Regions from separate parts of the Arthrobacter sp. 05N428_2 genome, predicted to be linked through region 2. Evidence: riboswitches for the same ligand, from Rfam matches in the RefSeq annotation. Region 2 holds a riboswitch; the other holds the start of a gene.
The links. Region 2 has a riboswitch for cyclic di-AMP ahead of AC1DGI_RS13725 (NlpC/P60 family protein). Riboswitches for the same ligand answer to the same signal wherever they lie in the genome.
Positions count from the first base shown of each region.

Region 1: another riboswitch for cyclic di-AMP. It lies ahead of AC1DGI_RS01565 (aggregation-promoting factor C-terminal-like domain-containing protein); the one in region 2 lies ahead of AC1DGI_RS13725 (NlpC/P60 family protein).

Region 1 is NZ_JBFTMR010000001.1:318,957-325,041, reverse strand. Features, by position in the region: gene AC1DGI_RS01575 (glycosyltransferase family 39 protein) at 1-1,223, shown strand, start outside; gene AC1DGI_RS01570 (ArnT family glycosyltransferase) at 1,230-3,338, shown strand; cyclic di-AMP (ydaO/yuaA leader) riboswitch at 3,577-3,747, shown strand; gene AC1DGI_RS01565 (aggregation-promoting factor C-terminal-like domain-containing protein) at 3,746-4,519, shown strand; gene AC1DGI_RS01560 (glyoxalase superfamily protein) at 4,630-5,007, opposite strand; gene upp (uracil phosphoribosyltransferase) at 5,070-5,705, opposite strand; gene AC1DGI_RS01550 (phosphatase PAP2 family protein) at 5,718-6,085, opposite strand, start outside.
Region 2 is NZ_JBFTMR010000012.1:21,426-27,510, reverse strand. Features, by position in the region: gene AC1DGI_RS13740 (DUF6457 domain-containing protein) at 1-137, opposite strand, end outside; gene mobA (molybdenum cofactor guanylyltransferase) at 134-829, opposite strand; gene AC1DGI_RS13730 (HNH endonuclease) at 891-1,391, opposite strand; gene AC1DGI_RS13725 (NlpC/P60 family protein) at 1,635-2,393, opposite strand; cyclic di-AMP (ydaO/yuaA leader) riboswitch at 2,657-2,815, opposite strand; gene AC1DGI_RS13720 (M23 family metallopeptidase) at 2,963-3,778, opposite strand; cyclic di-AMP (ydaO/yuaA leader) riboswitch at 3,783-3,992, opposite strand; gene AC1DGI_RS13715 (iron-dependent transcriptional repressor DtxR) at 4,145-4,840, opposite strand; gene serC (phosphoserine transaminase) at 5,196-6,085, shown strand, end outside.

The DNA.
Region 1 (6,085 bases), on a different contig from region 2:
CGTTGTTCCAGCTGACGCCGGCCTCCGCCCGGCCCTACATGGCGGGTTCGCAAACCAACAGCTTCCTGGAACTCACCTTCGGCTACAACGGCCTGGGCCGGATCACCGGATCCGGCGGGGGAATGCCCGGCGGCGGCAACGCCGGCGGCCCGGGCGGCAACGGCAACGCCGGTTTCGGTGGCACGGCCGGGATTGCCCGGATGTTCGGGACGAGTTTCGGCGGCGAAGTGTCCTGGCTGCTGCCGGCTGCGCTGATCCTGCTGCTGGCCGGACTGTGGTTCACCCGGCGCGAGGCCCGCGGCTCGCGGACCCGTGCGGCGCTCCTGCTGTGGGGCGGCTGGCTGGTTGTCACGGCCGGCATCTTCAGCTTCATGAGCGGCACCGTGCACTCGTACTATGCCGTGTCGCTTGCTCCAGCGGTCGCTGCCCTGGTGGGCATCGGCGCCGTCGAGTTGTGGCGCGGCCGGGCGTACTGGCCGGCCCGAATTGTCCTGGCAGTGACGGTGCTGGCCAGCTCGGTCTGGTCCGCCGTCCTGCTGGGCCGCGACCCGGCTTGGCTTCCCGGGCTGCGGGTCCTCGCCGGCGTGCTGGGCGTGCTGGCCGCTGCGGCGCTGCTGCTGCGGGTTGACGGTCTGGCGGCGCTCCCGGCCCGGCTCCGCAAGGCCGCCGCGGCCGGCGTCGTAATCCTTTCCCTGCTGGCCTGCGGGCTGGGAAGCACCGCCTGGACGCTGGCGACCGCGGCCCAGCCGCACTCCGGTTCGATCCCGACATCCGGGCCCACCGGGTCCGCGATGGGCGGCGGTTTCGGGGCAGCCGGCAGGACCGGCGGCGACCGCGTGTTCGGCGGCACCGCCGCGGCCCGGGGCGGCGGAGCGGGCGGGCCGGGCGAGGGAACGGCGTCGCCGGAGCTGACCGCACTGCTGAAGTCCTCCGGTGCCAAATGGTCTGCGATTGTCTCCGGCGCCACCCAGGCGGCGAGCCTGGAACTCGCCAGCGGCACCAGCGTGATCGCGCTCGGCGGCTGGAATGGCGGCGACCCCTACCCGACGCTCGCGCAGTTCCAGGCCATGGTGAGCCGCGGAGATATCGGCTACTTCATCTCCGCCGGCGGCATGGGCGGCTTCGGCGGCCGCGGCGGCAACTCTGAGGTCGCCACCTGGGTCGCTGCCAACTACCAGGCCCAGACCGTCGGCACCGCCACGGTCTACAAGCTGGGGGTCTAGGGCGCCATGACCGACACCCTGAATCCCCGCACCGCGGAGACGCCACACGTGCCAGCCCCGCAGGCCCAGCCCGCGTCCGGCCCGCCGGGCGCGCCTGTCCTGCAGGCACAGCCAGCCGCCGGCGCCCGCGGGTCCGGCGCCCGGCGCCCGCGCCTGCGGCTGGAACTGGCGGCGCTGCTGTTGGGCACTGCCGTGCTGTACCTGTGGAACCTCGGTGCCTCCGGCTGGGCCAACGCCTTCTATTCCGCTGCGGCCCAGGCCGGTTCGCAGGACTGGACGGCCTGGTTCTTTGGCTCTTCCGACGCCGCCAACGCCATCACCGTGGACAAACCGCCGGCGTCGCTGTGGGTGATGGGCCTCTCCGTGCGCCTCTTCGGCCTGAGCTCATGGAGCATCCTGGTCCCGCAGGCCATCATGGGTGTCGGCACCGTCTGGCTGGTCTACGTGGCCGTCCGCCGGGCCGCGGCCCCCGCCACGGCCGACGCCCGGCTGGCGCACCGCGCGGGGCTGCTCGCCGGTGCCGTCATGGCGCTGACCCCGGTGGCCGTGCTGATGTTCCGGTTCAACAACCCGGACGCCCTGCTGGTGCTCCTGATGACCGCGGCCGCCTACGCCGTGCTGCGCTCCATCCAGGACGCGCGCCTGCGCTGGCTCTTGTTGGCCGGGGCGCTCCTGGGCTTTGGCTTCCTCACCAAGCAGTTGCAGGTGCTGCTGGTTGTCCCCGGCTTCGCCCTGGCCTACCTGGTCGCGGCACCGGTCGGGCTGGGCAAACGTCTCCTGCACCTGCTCGCCACGGGCGGGGCGATGACCGTCGCGGCCGGCTGGTGGCTGGCCGCCGTCGAACTCATCCCGGCGGCGGACCGCCCGTACATCGGCGGCTCCCAGAACAACTCCATCCTCGAGCTTACCCTCGGCTACAACGGCCTGGGCCGGCTCAGCGGCGACGAAACCGGGAGCGTGGGCGGCGGCAACGGCTGGGGCACGCCCGGGCTCTTCCGGCTTTTCAACAGCGAGTTCGGCGGCCAGATCGCCTGGCTGCTGCCGGCGGTGCTGCTGCTCGGCGCGGGGCTGCTGTGGCTCGGAAGGCTGGCACCGCGGACCGACGCCGTGCGGGCCTCGGTGATTATCTGGGGCTCCTGGGTGGCGGTCACCGGGCTGACGTTCAGCCTCATGGCCGGGATCATCCACCCGTACTACATGGTGGCGCTGGCGCCCGGGATCGCGGGGCTCGCCGGCCTGGGCGGGGTATTGCTCTGGCAGCGGCGGGACCAGCCCGTGGCCGCCGCGCTGCTCGCCGTCGCTGTCGTGGCGGCCGGGGTCATGGGCGCCGCCCTGCTCGGCCGCACGCCGACCTTCGTGCCTTGGCTGCGCTGGGTGGTCCTGCTGGGCTCGCTCGCCGCGGCCGGCGCGGTGCTGGCCGCGGCGGCGCCAGGCTTCAGGGCGACGGCGCTGAGGCGTGGCGTCCCGGCAGCATCGGGGATCATGACGCGCACGACGGCGGTGCTCGCGGTGGGCGCTGCCCTCGCCGGGCCGCTGGCGTACTCGCTGTCCACCGCGGCGACGGCCCAGAGCGGCTCGATCGTCAGCGCCGGTCCGGCCGTGTCCGGCCGGGGCGGCGCAGGGTTCCCGGCGGTCTTCGGCGGCAACGGCGGGTTTGGCGGCGGCCCCGGAGTGAACTCCAACGGCACGGCGAACGGCGCCGGGCGCGGCCCTGGCGGCGGCGGGCGCGGCCCTGGCGGCGGCGGGGCCGGCGGAATGGGCGGCCTGCTCGGGGCCACCACACCGTCCGCGGCCCTTGTGACGGCGCTGCAGGCAGGCGCCGGCAGCTTCACCTGGGCGGCCGCCGTCGTCGGATCCAACAACGCCGCCGGCTATCAGCTGGCGACGGGACTCCCCGTGATGGCCGTGGGCGGGTTCAACGGCACCGACCCGGCTCCGACGCTCGCGCAGTTCCAGCAGTACGTTGCCGACGGGAAGATCCACTACTTCATCGCCGGCCGCACAATGCAGGGCCAAAGCGGCTCCGACGACGCCGCGCGGATTGCCTCATGGGTGGCGGCCAACTTCGCCGCCCAGACCATCGGCGGGACCACCGTCTACCTGCTGGCCGGGTAGGCGGACGGGCCCCGGCCGCCGTTTCGACGGTTCCGCGCCCGCTCGCTGTTCGGCAGCACAGGGTGGGCACGGAAGCGTCGAAACGGGCCGGGCCGGCGCACTCGGAGGGCACGCGCAGGGCAAGCCGCCACACCGCCGCCTGGACTTGTCGTTACCGAAATGTGACTTCTAGTCGAAAGTCAGGTACCGTTTTAGGGTGCGCCAGTCAATCTGGCCGCACATCCGGACTGACGCCACACTCTGCCGCTTGCCGGATTCCGCTGGACCAGGCAGAGACGGGGGACCCAGTGTTCCCGGGCATCTGCATCCATGCACCCCTTGGGGTTAAGCCGCCACGATGAAATTCCGTGCGGCCGGATTTCGCATCCGAACCCGACAGCTAACTCCGTAGGCGTTGAGAGGCGACAATGACTGACTTTAAGGCACAAACGCGCCCAGAAGGCGCTAAACAGACGTCCGAAGACGACGCCGCGCGCCACCGCGCCGAACCGGCCCAGCGCTCGGCCGTGACCCGGCCCGCTCCCAAAGGCAAGCGTGCCCGCTCCGCCGCCGGCGCCCCGTCCAAAGGCAAGCGCGCCGCCGTCGTAGTCACTGCGTTCGCGGTGCTGCTCGGGGTCGGCGCCGCAGGCCAGGCCTCCGGCGCGGCAACCCACACTGCCGCCGCCCCCAAGGAAGCGTCGCAGCCGGCGCTGGACCTTGAACGTCTCGGCAGCTACACGCCTGCGTCATCCGCCCCGGCCAGCATCCAGGCCAAGCCCGCCGAGATCAGGCCCGCCGAAGCCCCCGCGCCGGCAGTTCCTCCTGCGGCCCCCGCCCCGGCCCCTGCTGCTCCGCCCGCCCCGGCCCCCGCACCGGCGCAGCCGGTCGCCGTCGACGATCCCGCCGGCGCGCAGGCCTATGCCGCCGCGCAGCTGCCGGTCCACGGCTGGGCGGCCAGCGAGATGCAGTGCCTGCAGAAGCTGTGGACCAGGGAGTCCGACTGGAGGACAACCGCCACCAACGCCAGCAGCGGCGCCTACGGTGTGGTTCAGTCCCTGCCGGCCGAAAAGATGGCCAGCGCGGGAGCGGACTACCTGACCAACTACCGGACCCAGATCAACTGGGGCCTGCAGTACGTCCAGCAGCGCTACGGCTCACCGTGCGGTGCCCTGAACTTCCATTACGCGAACAACTGGTACTAAGCCGCACAACCGGCACGGACAGAGACGCGCAGCGAGGCCCTGGATCCACCGGAACCGGGGCCTCTTGCCTGCCTGACGCGGCACCGCCCGGGTGACCGTCGTGCCGGCGGTCAGCCGTTTGGCCGGCCGGGGATGCACTGTACGGCCCACTTATTGCCGTCGGGGTCGGCGAAGTAGACGAACTGCCCCCAGTCCTTGATGTCGACGTCGCTGACGTCCACGCCGTTGTCCTTGAGTTGCCGGTGCGCGGCCTGGATGTCGCTGACCACGAGTTGCAGGCTTGGGGCGGTGCCGGGCGGGGCGTCGATGAGGCCCTCGCCGATCGCGATCGAGCAACCCGAGCCAGTCGGCGTCAGCTGGACGAACCTGATGCCCTCCGAGGGGCGCTCGTCGTAGTCGGCGTTGAAACCGACCTTGTTGACATAAAAGTCTTTGGCTCGGTCCACATCGGACACGGGGACAATTACGAGTTCAAGTTTCCAGTCCATGGGCACAGGCTAGACCCCGACGGCGTCCGCCGGAACCCCGTACCGGCGTGTTGTTCCGGCAGTTAGACCGCGATGCCGTACAGGCGGTCGCCGGCGTCGCCCAGCCCGGGGACAATGTAGGACTTCTCGTTGAGCTTCTCGTCGATCGAGGCCAGCACGATGGTCACGTTGGCGTCCGAGAGCTCCTCTTCCAGCTTGGCCAGGCCCTCCGGGGCGGCCAGAAGGCAGATGCACGTCACGTCCGAGGCGCCGCGCTTGAACAGGAACTTGATCGCCTCGCGCAGCGTGCCGCCCGTGGCCAGCATGGGGTCCAGGACAAAGATCTGGCGGTCCGTGAGGTCCTCCGGGAGGCGCTCGGCATAGGTGATGATGTCCAGGGTCTCTTCATCGCGGGCCATGCCTAGGAAGCCGACCTCGGCGGTGGGGACCAGCTTGGTCATGCCCTCCAGCATGCCGAGCCCGGCGCGCAGGATCGGGACCACCAGCGGGGTGGGCTTGGTGAAGGCGGTGCCGATGGTGGTGCTGACCGGCGTCTCGATGGTCACCGGTTCGGTGCGGACATCCCGGGTTGCCTCGTAGGCCAGGAGCGTGACGAGCTCCTCGGTGAGGTGGCGGAAGACCGGGGACGGGGTGTTCTTGTCCCGCAAGACGGTGAGCTTATGGGCGACCAGCGGGTGGTCCACAACGAGAGTGCGCATGGGTCAAAACTATCACCCGGAGGTCGGCGGACCGCCCGCCGGACCGCGGGTATCGACGTCGGCTGCCCCGCCGGCCGCGAGACCGTCCTGCAGGTGCACCTCGTTGTCGAACGTCGGCGCGGGACCGGCATGTTCGCGGTGCCGCAGCACATGGAAGAGCCGGTGGGCCAGAATCACGATCCCCACCCAGCCAAGCCCCAGCACCCAGCCGATAATCACATCGGTCATCCAGTGGTGGCCCAGAAAGACCCGGCTCATGCCCATCGCAAAAATAAACAGCACCCCGGCCGTGATCAGACCCACCCGGGCCACAGTGCGGTGCACCTGCAGGCAGGCGAGATAGACCACGAGCCCGATCACCACCGTGGTGTTCAGGGTGT
Region 2 (6,085 bases):
GCAGGACGGACGATTGAGTGCGCGGCCACGCCAGCCAGGCCGAGCACGTCGTTGATGTCGACCTCAACGTCCTCCAGCTCAAGGGCCTGGAGCAGGGCGCGGCACCAGTCTTCGAGCGTTTCATCCTGGCTTTTCACCGTTTGCCTCCAATGTTGAATTCGGCACAGTCGCCTTGGATCGGACCGGGACCGGACACCCCCAAGGCGGAGGCATCGTCCCAAGTGTCCACGTCGTCAGTGGAACCGGGCGGAACCGGGACGGTGCACAGCTCAAGACTAGCAAGGAGGGCGAAGACCGAGCCTCCCTCCAGGGCGTACCGCCGGGCCGCGTCGGCAACGGCGCGCTGCAGCGCAGCCGTGCCATAAAGACCCACGAGGGGCTGCCTGCGTCCGTCCGCCGAGAGTGCGACGGCGCCGTCGCGGCCGCCGTCCGCGCCGACGGCCAAGGCGCCCAACAGGGCATTCACGGCGCCGGCAACCCGCGGCATATCGCAGGCAAGCAGCAGCGTCAGGGGAGCTGGAGCACCGGATGCGCGGCCGGCCCACGCCCCGGGTCCGGCGCCGATTCCGGGTCCGGGTTCGGCCAGGGCGGACAGCCCGGCGGCGATCGCCGCCGCCGGACCGGAGAACGGGGGATCTTCGCGGCAGCCCAGCACGTCCGGCGGAAGGCCGCCGGGATCGGGACCGACGACGACGGTGCGGCGGGCCCCGCTGGCCGCTTGCAGGGACCGCTCAAGCAACGTGGCGCCGTCGACCCTCAACTGGGCCTTGGGCACACCACCAAGCCGGGAGGACCTGCCCCCGGCGAGGATGACGGCGTCGTATTCCACCCGCCCAGCCTAGCTGTACCAGCCCGGGAGCCGCACCGGCTGTCCGGTCGGCGCGCTGCGCTCAGTGCGCCGATTCGGGGAGAAGGAACGGATCCCAGGCCGGGGTGGGCTTCTCCAGTTCCTTGATCTGCCAGATGGTGCCCTTCGGCGGAGCCGGAACGAAGCCGAGTTTCCAGCCCATTTCGGCGGGCGTGTGGTCCCCCTTGGCGTTGTTGCAGCGCAGGCACGCTGCCACGAGGTTCTCCCAGGAATCCGCGCCGCCCCGGGATTTGGGCTGCACATGGTCGATCGTGTGGGCGGCCTTGCCGCAGTACGCGCAGCGGTGGTTGTCCCGGCGCAGCACTCCCCTGCGGCTGACCGCCGTCAGGGCGTTGTACCGGGGCCTGATGTACCGGTTAAGTAGGATCACCGTCGGGCGGCCGAGGATGTCCTGCGGACCCACCACGGGGTCCTCCCCTTCGGCCACCACGCTGGCCTTTCCGGTCAGCACAAGCACCAGCGCCCGGCGGAAGGTGACTACCGCCAGCGGCTCATATCCAGCATTCAGAACGAGAGTGCGCATCCGCATACCTCTTCACGGCCGCACCCGCCAGGGGCACGAGGGCCGGCTGCCCTCTGCATGGTCGGGCTATGGATCGACACCACAAGAGTAAACACCGAAGGCCCRGATTACCGAATTTTTCCCTGTGAGAGTTCCGTGCCGGGAGTTTGCGCCGCCACCGAACGGCTGCGCTCACAAAGCAAAAGGACCCCTGCCGGGGCAGGGGTCCTTCGGAGTGCTTCCGGCTGGTGCCGGGGCTGGGTCTTAGCCGCCGACGCGGATGAAGACCGGGCCGGAGCCGACGTTGACGCTGTACAGCGCGGTGGTGCCGCCGTTCCAGCCGCCGTGGACCGCCATGCCGTTACCGACGTAGACCGCGATGTGGGCCTCGCCCATGCCGCCGTTCTGGTAGTAGGCGAGGTCGCCCGGCTGTGCTTCGGCGGCGCTCACCGTACGGCCGAGGGACAGGTAGCCGGCCGGCCAGCCGTGGTAATGGATCCCGACGGCAGCCAGGGCGTTGGTGACCAGCATGGTGCAGTCCTGGGAAACGCCCATCTGCGCGTAGGCAGCAGCGGCGATCGATGCGCCCATGCCGCTGACGGCAACCGGAGCCTTAGTGGTCAGCGAGGCGGTGGTCGCGGTGCCCGTGGAGGCAGCGGTGTCCGTGGAAGCGACAGCTTCCTGGACCTTGACGACAGGCTTGGGAGCCTCGACAACCGGGGCCGGCGCCGTGGTGACGGACGTCTTGTCGTAGGAGATCGCGATGCTGGAGGCCGCAGAGATCGTGGCCGGTGCGGTCGACTGTACTTCAAGGGCGGAAGCCGAAGTCGATTCGCGCTGAACGTTGGTCTCGGCAGCGTTGGCTGCGATACCGCTGGTCAGTACCAGGCCGGAGGCTGCAGCGATAACCGCGGCCTGGCGACCCATGCCACCGGCGTTGTCGCCGACGGCCTTGGCAATAACAGCCAGCGAGTTGGTCTTGGTGACCTCCGCGCGGTGGCGTGCAGTTGCACGAGTAGTCATTCAGTTCTCTCTTTCGTGATCCTGTGTCCGCGCTCATTGCAGGCGGGACTGAGGACGCTCCGGCATCTTGGGGGTACGCCGGATCGCCCCGAAACGGGTTTCTTTAGCGAAGGGTGTACTGCGAAGACGCGCCAAAAGCGGGAACTGCGTTATGCGAACCTGTCCGGGCGCCGGCAAGGGCAGAACGGAGCATGGTGTGCAGCGGGCTCAACTGAGCCGCGCCAGCGCGAGGACGCGCAGCATTGTGGCGTGAAGACACGAAAGTAGCCTCTCCCAATGCCTACGAGGTGAGCTGTCGGATTCGGATGGGAGTCACCCGGCCGCGCTGCTTCCTGGGAAGCTTTGCGACTTAACCCCAAGGTCTTCTTGCGAAGACCAAAATTGGTTCCCCCGCCCCTGCCAGACGATGTCATGCGAACGGACCTTGAGCGGTGGCAGAGTTAGGCAATCCACTCAAGAGCGCCAACTTCGGAGAAGTTGGCGTGCTTCAAACAGTACAGCAGTCGGGACTCAATGTCACATTCAGATCACGGCGTGTCACAGAAATGCGAGTCGTCCCTCGGCTTGGCTTAGAGCCAGCCGAGCGGGTCAACGACATCCCCATTGACCATCACCTCGAAGTGGAGGTGGCAGCCAGTGGAAGCGCCGGTGGTCCCGCTCATCGCCACCACGTCGCCGCGGGAGACTTGCTGGCCCACGCGGACGCTCGAGGAGGACAAATGGTTGTACGTGGTCTCCAGGCCGTTGCCGTGGTCGATCACGATGCGGTTGCCGCCCCCGTAGGGGTGCCAGCCGGAGAAGGTTACGGTGCCGCTGGCAGCGGCATGCACGGCAGTGCCGCACTGGGCCACGTAGTCCTGCCCGCGGTGAAATTCCCCGACGGCCCCCGTGATGGGACTGATCCGGTAGCCGAACGGCGAGGCCGTGACCATGGAATCCAGCGGGGCGCCGAGGCTGCCGGCGGAGGCCGCGCGGGTGATGCTGCCGGCCGACTGGGCACCCAGCAGCTGCTTGAGCTTGCCGTCCGGGTCGCCCTTGGTGCCCACCGCCGTGCGGCTGAAGTCAATCTGCGCGGCCGCGGCCTTGACCTCGGGCTGCGCGCCGGCGGAAACCGTGGTGGTCCGGGCGGCGTCGGCCATCACGGGGCCGGTGGCCGGAATGGCGACGGTGAGGGCCAGGCCCGTCGAGGCCAGGGCTATGCCGGCCTTCTGTCCGACGCCGCTGACGGCGGCGAAGTCAGCTACCTGGCGGAGCGGGCTCCGCCGGCCGCGGCGCTCATCCCGGCGCGCGTCGCGCGGGCGCTCGGCGTGGACGACTGCGGCCGGGCGCGGCTCCGGAGCGGGACCGGTCGCACGACGGCGGCCCCTGACGGTCTGGATGGTCAAGTACGGTTCCTCTCTGGATAGCCTGCGAAGTTAGCTGTCGGATTCGGGTCAGAGAGATCAAAGACCCGGTCCGCCGGAGCAGGCATCCAGGCACAAGGGCATCCGGGGACCCCTCGTGGAGTTTGCTTGCCGCTAGCGGACTTCACCCCGAGGCTGCTGGATCAACAGCCGGTAGTGGTTCCCCCGCCTCTGCCAGAAAGGGATTTCGTGTACTGATCCGCTGGCAGAGCTCGGCTTCGGATCTGGTAACGCTTTAGTATCGGTGCTAGTGCTCAACTATAGGGGATTAAGTCGGGCAGTAATAAATTCGTTATCTCGCCTGTGGACAACTTTCCCGGTGAAGCGCGGACGGGTCAGTGCGCCGAGTTACCCGAGGGTCACAAACACGTGGGCCGCGACCTCGGGGGGCAGCTCGAGGGCGCCTTCGAAGTCGGGAACCCGGACGGAGATGTACTCCCCCACCCGCTCCAGCGAGACCTTGGCGCCGGGACGGATTCCGCCCTCGTCCAGCTGCACCAGCAGTTCCGGTTCCACCTGGATGGGCTCGGCCAGCCGGCTCACGGTGATCCGCGATTCCGCGCCGTAGCCGGCCATGGCCTCGAGCAGGTTCACCACGCCGTCCGCGGTCTCCGACGCCGGGAGGCCGCCGAGTTCGGCGAGTCCGGGAATCGGATTTCCGTAGGGCGAAACAGTCGGGTGGTTGAGCATATCGAAAATACGCTGTTCGACGCGCTCGCTCATCACGTGTTCCCAGCGGCACGCTTCCTCATGGACGTAGGCCCAGTCGAGTCCGATGACGTCGGCGAGCAGCCGCTCGGCCAGGCGGTGCTTGCGCATGACTTCGATGGCCCGCTTCCGGCCCGCTTCGGTCAGTTCAAGGTGCCGGTCGCCGGAAACCACCACGAGGCCGTCCCGTTCCATCCGGCCGACGGTCTGGGACACGGTGGGGCCGGAGTGGCGGAGCCGCTCGGCAATGCGGGCGCGGAGGGCGACGATGTTCTCTTCTTCGAGTTCCAGGATGGTCCGCAGATACATCTCGGTCGTGTCGATCAGATCCGTCATTCAGCTCAGCTCCTCGGGCGCCGTCCTTGCGTCATTCCCACCGTACAGCGTGCAGGATGCGCCCTGGCGAGATCCGCCATACGTCACCGAACAGCCTAGCCTATTTTGAATTACTCCGGATAATCTGCCGGCACCCGCCCGTTACACCCGGGCACCGCCGGTTGGCGCCGGCCGCCTGCCGCCTGCCGCCTGCCGCCTGACGCCTGCCGCCTCGGTGACCGGACTGTACCGGACTGTGACGGACGAATTTCCCGCCCGGCCGCGCCCGTCGGGCAGAATAAATCAGGGCCGGGCCACAGCCGCCCCGGATCCGTCCGAGCCCCGCCACGCACCCAGCCGAAAAATTGGAGCCACTGTGAGCGACACCCGCATCACCATTCCCGCGAACCTCCTGCCCAAGGACGGCCGGTTTGGCGCCGGTCCATCGAAGGTCCGGCCGGAGCAGATGGAGGCCCTGTCCGCGGCGTCGGCAACGCTGCTGGGCACCTCGCACCGGCAGGCGCCGGTGAAGAATCTGGTGGGTTCGGTCCGCACCGGCCTGAGTGACTTCTTCCGCGCCCCCGAAGGCTACGAAGTGGTCCTCGGCGTCGGCGGTTCCACGGCGTTCTGGGACATCGCCAGCTTCGGCCTCGTGGAAAACAAGGCGCAGCACCTGTCATTCGGCGAGTTCGGCTCCAAATTCGCCGCGGCCACCAACAAGGCACCATTCCTGGCGGCATCCTCGATCATCAAGTCCGAGCCGGGCACCCGCCCCGAGGCGCGGGCCGAAGCCGGAGTTGACGCGTACGCCTGGCCGCAAAACGAGACGTCCACCGGCGTCGCCGCTCCGGTCAAGCGCGTGGCGGGCGCGGACGAGGGGTCCCTCGTGTTGGTCGACGCCACCTCCGCGGCCGGCGGCCTCGACGTCGACGTTGCCGAGGCGGATGTGTATTACTTTGCGCCGCAGAAGAACTTCGCGTCCGACGGCGGCCTGTGGCTTGGCCTGTTTTCCCCGGCAGCCTTGGAGCGTGCGGCCCGAGTCAAGGCCGGCGGACGCTGGATTCCGGACTTCCTGGACCTGCAGACCGCGATCGAGAACTCGCGGCTGAACCAGACCTACAACACACCGGCGCTGGCCACCCTGGTGACCTTGGATGCGCAGGTGAAGTGGCTCAACAGCAACGGCGGCCTCGACTTCGCCGCCGCCCGGACCGCCGATTCGGCCGGCCGGATCTACCGCTGGGCCGAGGCCTCCTCCTACGCCAC